2 regions of the Candidatus Thiodiazotropha endoloripes genome follow, and region 1 is predicted to be linked to the other one. Evidence: predicted binding sites of a transcription regulator. Region 1 holds the regulator's gene; the other holds the start of a gene.
What was found. The regulator FliA, encoded in region 1, starts transcription of late flagellar genes. The targets are predictions, from matches to a motif close to GCTAAAGTTNNNNNNNNNNCNGCCGATA.
Positions count from the first base shown of each region.

Region 2: a site for FliA is predicted at 2,118-2,145, ahead of A3193_RS16895 (retropepsin-like aspartic protease). Genes of this name have one in related genera too.

Region 1 covers NZ_LVJW01000007.1:84,991-88,785, forward strand. Annotated here, with positions in the region: gene flhF (flagellar biosynthesis GTPase FlhF) at 123-1,409, shown strand; gene A3193_RS18810 (MinD/ParA family protein) at 1,396-2,274, shown strand; gene A3193_RS18815 (RNA polymerase sigma factor FliA) at 2,279-3,025, shown strand; gene cheY (chemotaxis response regulator CheY) at 3,102-3,473, shown strand; gene A3193_RS18825 (protein phosphatase CheZ) at 3,500-3,795, shown strand, end outside.
Region 2 covers NZ_LVJW01000006.1:1,387,460-1,391,254, reverse strand. Annotated here, with positions in the region: gene nadD (nicotinate-nucleotide adenylyltransferase) at 1-467, opposite strand, end outside; gene A3193_RS16900 (glutamate-5-semialdehyde dehydrogenase) at 682-1,953, opposite strand; gene A3193_RS16895 (retropepsin-like aspartic protease) at 2,273-2,713, shown strand; gene A3193_RS16890 (EF-hand domain-containing protein) at 2,740-2,994, opposite strand; gene A3193_RS16885 (hypothetical protein) at 3,258-3,506, opposite strand; gene holA (DNA polymerase III subunit delta) at 3,671-3,795, opposite strand, start outside.

The DNA.
Region 1 (3,795 bases):
AGTTTGACGGGTTATTGCCGGCTCTATTTTAGCTAACCCGGAACTAATTGCTGCGATGTTTTTAGCTAAGCAGATTAACAGGCACAAGCCCGAAGACGGGTGACTGCCGGAGATTACGGATTATGAAAATAAGACGTTTTTTCGCCTCTGACATGAGACAGGCCTTACGTCAGGTTCGAGAAGCTTTGGGCGCTGATGCAGTGATCCTCTCAAACAAAGGTGTGGAAGGGGGGGTCGAACTGGTGGCTGCGGTGGATTACGATGAATCCGCCTTCAACAGTACCCAGCCAACCGCTATCGAGACCGAAGAATCCATCACCCAATCCCAGCCTGCTGTAAGCAGAAACTTTGCAACCGCCGCTTACACGGATATCGAAGAGAAAATCAAACCTGAGACCGATCGAGTCAAGCAAAAGGCTGACTACGATCCGGAGCCTGCCCTGGAGAGACCTCGGGTTGAGTGGAGTCAGGATCCGGTATTGCGGGAGATGCGTCAGGAGATGCAGGCGCTGCGGCGAATGATGGAGAACGAGCTTTCCGAGTTGACCTGGCGTGATCTCGGCCATCGTCGCCCCCAGACTCAGGAGTTGATCCGACAGTTGATGGGCCTGGGTCTGGATGCGGCCCATTGTCGTGAACTCGCCTATCGGGCCGAAGATGCCGAATCTCCTGAACAAGCCTGGCATCAGGCACTGAATCACCTGCGCCGTGAGTTGTCGGTGGAGAGCAATGACCTGCTGAATGCGGGTGGGGTATTGGCCCTGGTCGGCCCCACTGGTGTGGGCAAAACCACCACCATCGCCAAGCTGGCCGCCAAATTCTGCCTGCGTCACGGTAATCGTCACCTCGCCTTGATCTCAGCCGACAGCTATCGAATCGGCGCCCAGGAACAACTACAGAATTATGGTCAGATTCTCGATGTGCCGGTTCGCAGTGCGGCTACAGCCGAAGAGCTGAGCAGTGCACTGCATGCTTTTTCCGAAAAGCGGCTGGTGTTGATCGACACCGCCGGCATGGGGCAACGGGATCTGAAACTGACAGAGCGACTCGGCCTGCTGAAGCAGGGCAATCATCCGGTCAAGGCGCTGCTAACCCTCTCGGCAACCACCCAGCGGAGAGCGTTGAGCCATGCAATACGTTCATTTGGTGCGATTGCCCCGATTGGCGCGATTCTGACCAAAATGGATGAAGCCGCTTCACTGGGTGGCGTGGTCTCCGCACTATTGGAGTCCCGGTTGCCTCTGGCATTCACCACAAACGGTCAGCGGGTGCCTGAAGATATTCAGGTCGCCCGGGCAGAGCAATTAATTCGGCAGGCTGTTGAAATGACGCAACAGACAGAGCATCAACCCGATGAGGAGTATCTGGCTATGGCCTTCGGAGGAACGAGTGAACATGCAAATGTCTGAACAGATCGAAGATCAGGCTACCGGACTGCGCAGAATGGTGAATCCAGAACCCGTCAGAGTGATCGCTGTCACCGGAGGTAAAGGTGGGGTAGGCAAAACCAATATCTCCGCCAATCTCGGTGTGGCCTTGCAAGAACTCGGGCGAAGGGTCATGCTACTGGATGCGGATATGGGTCTCGCCAATCTGGATGTGGTACTCGGATTACATGCTGAACACAATCTCTCCCACGTGATGCGGGGGGAGTCTTCACTGGAAGATATCATTGTTACCGGACCGAAAGGCATGAAAGTCGTGCCCGGGGCGTCCGGTATGCAGCATATGGCTGAAATGTCGCGTGCTGAAAACGCCGGGTTGATCCATGCGTTCAGCGAGGTGGCCAACGATGTGGATGTGCTGCTGATCGATACGGCAGCCGGCATCTCCGATCTGGTGATCAGCTTCAGCCGGGCTGCTCAGGAGCAGATTGTGGTGGTGTGTGACGAACCGGCCTCGATCACCGATGCCTATGCGATTATCAAGTTGTTAAATCGTGAGCATGGCATCAGTCGATTTCGTATACTGGCGAATATGGTGAAGAGCGTCCAGGAGGGCAGGGACCTATACAATAAGATGTGTCGGGTCACCGATCAGTACCTTGATGTTATGCTCAGTTACATGGGGAGTATTCCTTTTGATGAGCAGCTCAGAAAGGCGGTAAAGAGCCAAAAACCGGTTGTCGAGGCTTTTCCTCGCTCCAGAGTAGCGCAGGCGTTCAAGAATTTAGCTAAAAAGGCCGATAACTGGCCTGTACCAACCGGAGTCAGTGGGGATCTGCAGTTTTTTGTCGAACGCCTGATCCAATTTTCAAGCCAAAATGGGGAGTAAGACGGTGAACGGTTTAGCGACATACACCGCCGTGCAAAAACAGCAAAGCTACAATGATCTGGTTGATCAGCATGCAGGACTGGTGAAGAGGATTGCTTATCATCTGATGAATCGGCTACCACCCAATGTGCAGTCTGATGATCTGATACAGGCCGGCATGTTGGGCCTGCTTGAGGCGAGTAAGAATTATGATCCCACTCAGGGTGCCAGCTTCGAAACCTATGCGGGTATCCGCATTCGTGGCGCCATGCTGGATGAGATCAGACGCAGCGACTGGACACCACGATCCGTGCATCGAAAGGCACGCATGGTGGCGGAAGCGATGCGTGAGATCGAAAACAACGAAGGCCGGGATGCCCGGGATGTTGAAGTGGCGAAAGCGCTGGATATGAGTCTGGAGGATTATCACCAGATTCTCCAGGATTCGACCGGCTGCCGGATCTTCAGTTTGGATGAACTGACCGCTGTCAGTGACGGTTTTCCGGCTACCCGGGAAGGCCCGATGGACAGTCCGTTCGATGGCTTGCAGAAGGATGCGTTCAAGAAGGCGCTTGCGGAGGCGATTGCAAGCCTGCCGGAGCGGGAGCGATTGGTAATCGCGATGTATTACGATGATGAAATGAACCTTCGTGAAATCGGCCATGTGCTGGGTGTCAGTGAATCCAGAGTCTGTCAGATACACAGTCAGGCAACTCTGCGTCTCCGTTCACGTTTGACGGACTGGCTCTCACTGGTACGTGACGAAGAGTAGTAATTGGTTGGCCTGTGTGTGCCGAGTTTGGAAATCACCGGTGATATGCAGGAGGGAGTGAGCATTGGATAAAAACATGAAGATCCTGATTGTGGACGATTTCTCCACCATGAGGCGTATTATCAAAAACTTGCTACGTGATCTGGGTTTCAACAATACCCAGGAAGCAGATGACGGTCTGACGGCGCTGCCGATGCTGCAGAGCGGTAATTTCGATTTTCTGGTCTCCGACTGGAATATGCCCGGTATGACCGGTATCGATCTGTTGAAAGCCGTGCGGGCAGACGAAAAGCTTGCCGGTCTGCCGGTTTTAATGGTCACTGCCGAATCAAAACGTGAGCAGATCATCGAAGCGGCTCAAGCCGGCGTCAACGGTTACGTCGTCAAACCCTTCACCGCTACGACCCTGGAAGAGAAGATCAACAAGATCTTTGAACGTGTGGGTTGAGCTTCCATCGCCTGGAGTTTATCAATATGGGGCAAAATCAGGATAACCAGCAGCGGTTAGAGACGGCAAGAGCATTGGTAGCCAGCTTGGAATCGGGCGATCACAAAGAGTCTGAGAGACTGATTGCATCTTTAACAACCCCCGCAAGTAACGATCAGTTGTTCCTCGAAGTCGGTCGTTTGACCCGTGAACTGCATGATGCAATCAACGGTTTTTTACTTGATGCCAAAATCAGTGACATGACCACTGTGGAAATACCGGATGCCAAGGAGCGGTTGACCTATGTCATAACCATGACCGAGCAGTCAGCGGATCGTACCCT
Region 2 (3,795 bases), on a different contig from region 1:
TTGAATTGACTCTCCACGGGAATCTCATGCCTCTGCAGAAGCTCCCTTGCCGCTTCTGAGAGTTGTGACTCACCCGGACGTTTCATGACGACAAGGTGGGCAAGCTGCAGGATTTCATCCGGTTTGTGCCAATCGGGGAAACCGTTGAATGCATCCATCCCCATCAGCAACAGCAGGGGATGCTCGGGAAAATCGTGATGCAAATCGCGCAGAGTATCCACCGTGTAGGAGTCACCGGCACGTCTCAGCTCCCGCTCATCAGCGACAAAGCCAGGCTGTTCCGCTATGGCGGCCTCAACCATCCTCAGGCGCAGCTCGGCGGAGGCCTGGGGCTGGTCCCGATGAACCGGACCATGCAGTGGAATAAATCTTAGCTGCTCAAGGCCAACCACCTGCATGACATCCAGTGCAGTGCGTAAATGGCCATTGTGTATGGGGTCGAAGGTGCCCCCCAGGATACCGATCATGTTGCGCCTAGCTGGAATGGCACTGACTCACGTGCATTTGCACTGTATCAGTATTGTAATAGCGGACCATTGGTATGTGACGAGCCGCCGAGTGACGCCAACAACCGCTAATCAACGCCAAAAGAGGCTCTATCGTTCGAGCTATTTGGGGCATGTTGCGATGATTGGCGTCCATTTGCGGTCTATTTCTGATAATAGAAGTCGTGATTTAAGCCTAACTGCGGATATGCCCATCCCCAAGCACGATATATTTGACCGACGTGAGTCCCTCCAGGCCAACCGGCCCACGGGCATGGAACTTATCCGTTGAAATTCCGATCTCCGCACCCAGGCCATATTCGAAACCATCCGCAAAACGGGTCGAAGCATTGACCATCACCGAACTGGAGTCCACTTCCGTGAGAAAACGTCTGGCGCGGGTGTAGTTCTCGGTAATAATGGCATCGGTATGTTGGGAACTGTGGGTGTTGATATGATCAATCGCCTCGGCCAGCCCCGGCACAACCCGGATCGACAGGATAGGCGCCAGATATTCGGTATCCCAATCCTCATCCGTGGCACTGGTGCAACCCTCAATCAGCTCGCAGCTGCGAGCACAACCACGTAACTCAACCCCTTTTTCATCCAGTGCCGGAGCCAAACGGACGAGGGCTTGGGCCGCAACATCCTCGGCAACCAGCAGAGTCTCCATGGTGTTACAGGTGCCATAACGTTGGGTTTTGGCATTCATCGCCACGGCATAAGCCTTGTCCAGGTCAGCCTGATCATCGATATAGACATGACAGATGCCGTCCAGATGCTTGATTACCGGCACCCGGGCATCCTGACTGATCCGCTCGATCAATCCCTTACCTCCCCGGGGTATGATCACATCCACATAGTCCGGCATGGTGATCATGGCGCCAACCGCCTGACGGTCCGTGGTGGCAACCACCTGAACAACCGTCTCCGGCAGACCGGCCTTGTTCAAACCGGCAGCGATACACTGGGCGATCGCCTGGTTGGAATAGTAGGCTTCAGAGCCGCCTCTCAACACCGCTGCATTGCCTGATTTGAGACAGAGCGCCGCCGCATCGGCGGTAACATTGGGACGGGATTCATAGATGATCCCCACCACACCCAGAGGGACCCTCATACGCCCGACCTGGATGCCACTGGGCAGATACTTCATATCGAAAATCTCGCCCACCGGATCGGCCAGGGCCGCAATCTGGCGCACCCCTTCGATCATGCTGTCGATACGAGCCGGGGTCAGTTCCAGGCGATCGAGCAGGGCACTGTCCAGGCCTTTCTCGCGCCCCTTCTCCAGATCCAGACTGTTTTCACCCATCAGCTGTTCTCTGGCCCCATCCAGCTCTTCTGCAATCGCTTCGAGTGCCTGGTTTTTCTGGGCCGTCGGCACACCAGCCAGTGTTCGCGAGGCCTGGCGGGCCTGCTGACCGAGCTGTTGCATGTAACCGGCGATATCGGAGATCTTGTCTAACATTGTTTAAATGGTGCTCATCAGAAAATATTACGATTGTTTAACTTTACCAAACCCGAGCTGAAATGGCCCGGATTCCTGGCAACTTGAGGCAATATCTGCATCCAATCCCTGTTTTGACCGTAACTATTCTAAGGGTTTTCATTCACCGGCTTCAAAGTAAAAGGTTTAAAGTTAAACCCATATCTACCGATCTAATAGGCAAGGAATTCACCGAACAGATAACGGTCCGGAAATAATGAACAGACTCATTTTAAGTTTAATCTTATTGATGGCTTGTAGCGGCCAGCTGTGGGCAGAGCCGTCGCTGTTTGATGTTCCGATGCATTCCAAAGGAGCCAATACCTTCTACATCTCCGGAAAGATCGGCAACATGGCGCCAACTGAATTCATGGTCGACACCGGCTCAAGCTATATGACCATCAATGAAAACACCTTGGCTGAACTGCAGGCCGTAGGCAACCCCCGCTATTTGAGAGACCTGAAAGGGGTGCTGGCCAATGGCGCAGAGATGCTGGTACCAGTCTATACCATCACCGATGTACTGATTGGTGAGAAGTGTCTTCTGGAAGAGGTTGAGGTAGCCGTTTTTCCCGGCAAAACCAGACAGATTCTTGGTCTGAGTGCGCTATTGAAAACAGCACCCTTCACTTTCTCCGCCGAACCTCCACAACTGCAGTTGAGCAACTGCAATTTACTGGAGATGGCTACCGACAACCAACAGCAGACACAGCTGGCTGCCGGTATTTCAACCCCTAACTAGGGATACCATCTAAAAGCGGAGCCGGCTTATTTGGTCTCTGCAGGCATCACTTTTGCTTCGAAAGCACTGAATTCAGCTGCGTCAACGCTGCCGTCCTGATTGGCATCAGCAGCTTCCCAGCCTTTATAGAGCGCTTCGTTGGCGGTTGCTTCTTCTGAAGAGATACTGCCATCAGCATTGGTGTCCAATGCAGTGAAGGCATCCTCACCGGCAACTGCAGCCGTAACAAATCCAGCGGTAACCAGTGCCAAAGCGGCCAGTTTAATGGTTTTCGTATTCATCATGTTCTCCTTAACGAATTTTATGGTTATGCCCAGAGATCCCTATCTACAGCCTCGATCATCTGGTGGCCCCTATAAGACACCCCAGACAGAAGAAATGCGGTGATAGGAATCACAGTTCCACTAATTAAATTCCTTTTAGAAACTCAGAAAGTTACTAATGGACCGGCATCTACTATCGCGATCAAGTCCCTGTGATTGGCCAGCGACCAGACCAATCTGGTCACTGGTATTCCACCCAAAACTCATTCAGAGTTGTTCAACTATTTAGCCTCTGGTGCAGCCTCAAAAGCACTGAATTCGGCTGCATCAACCTGGCCGTCAGCATTCGCGTCAACCTTTGCCCAATCCTTGTAGAGTGCTTCATCAGCGGTGGACTCTTCAGCTGAGATGTAGCCATCGGCATTCACATCCAGCTTGGTGAAGGTACCCTCATCCGCTGCGTTGGCCACTGCAAAAAAACCGGCTGCTGCCAAAGCTACAACGCCTTTTTTAATTGTCATGGTTTTCATTGTCATTCTCCTTTCAATGATTTGTTTTAAAAGCAAAGCCCTCTGACTGAGGTCTCTGTAGGCGATAAGACAACGATGAGGAAAAAAATTGGGTGACAGAAGTCACAAATAAAAAGGAACAGCTTTCCCAGGCACTTAGTTACTAATACAGGTTGTGCTGCCGATCACAAGCAGGCAATTCCGGAAACACCTTGCGCAACATTTTTTAAGGCCAGCCAGGGGTCTCCCGAATTCAGACCCTTGATCATACGATCAATATCTGAACACCGTATAAGCAGCTTTCTCCAAT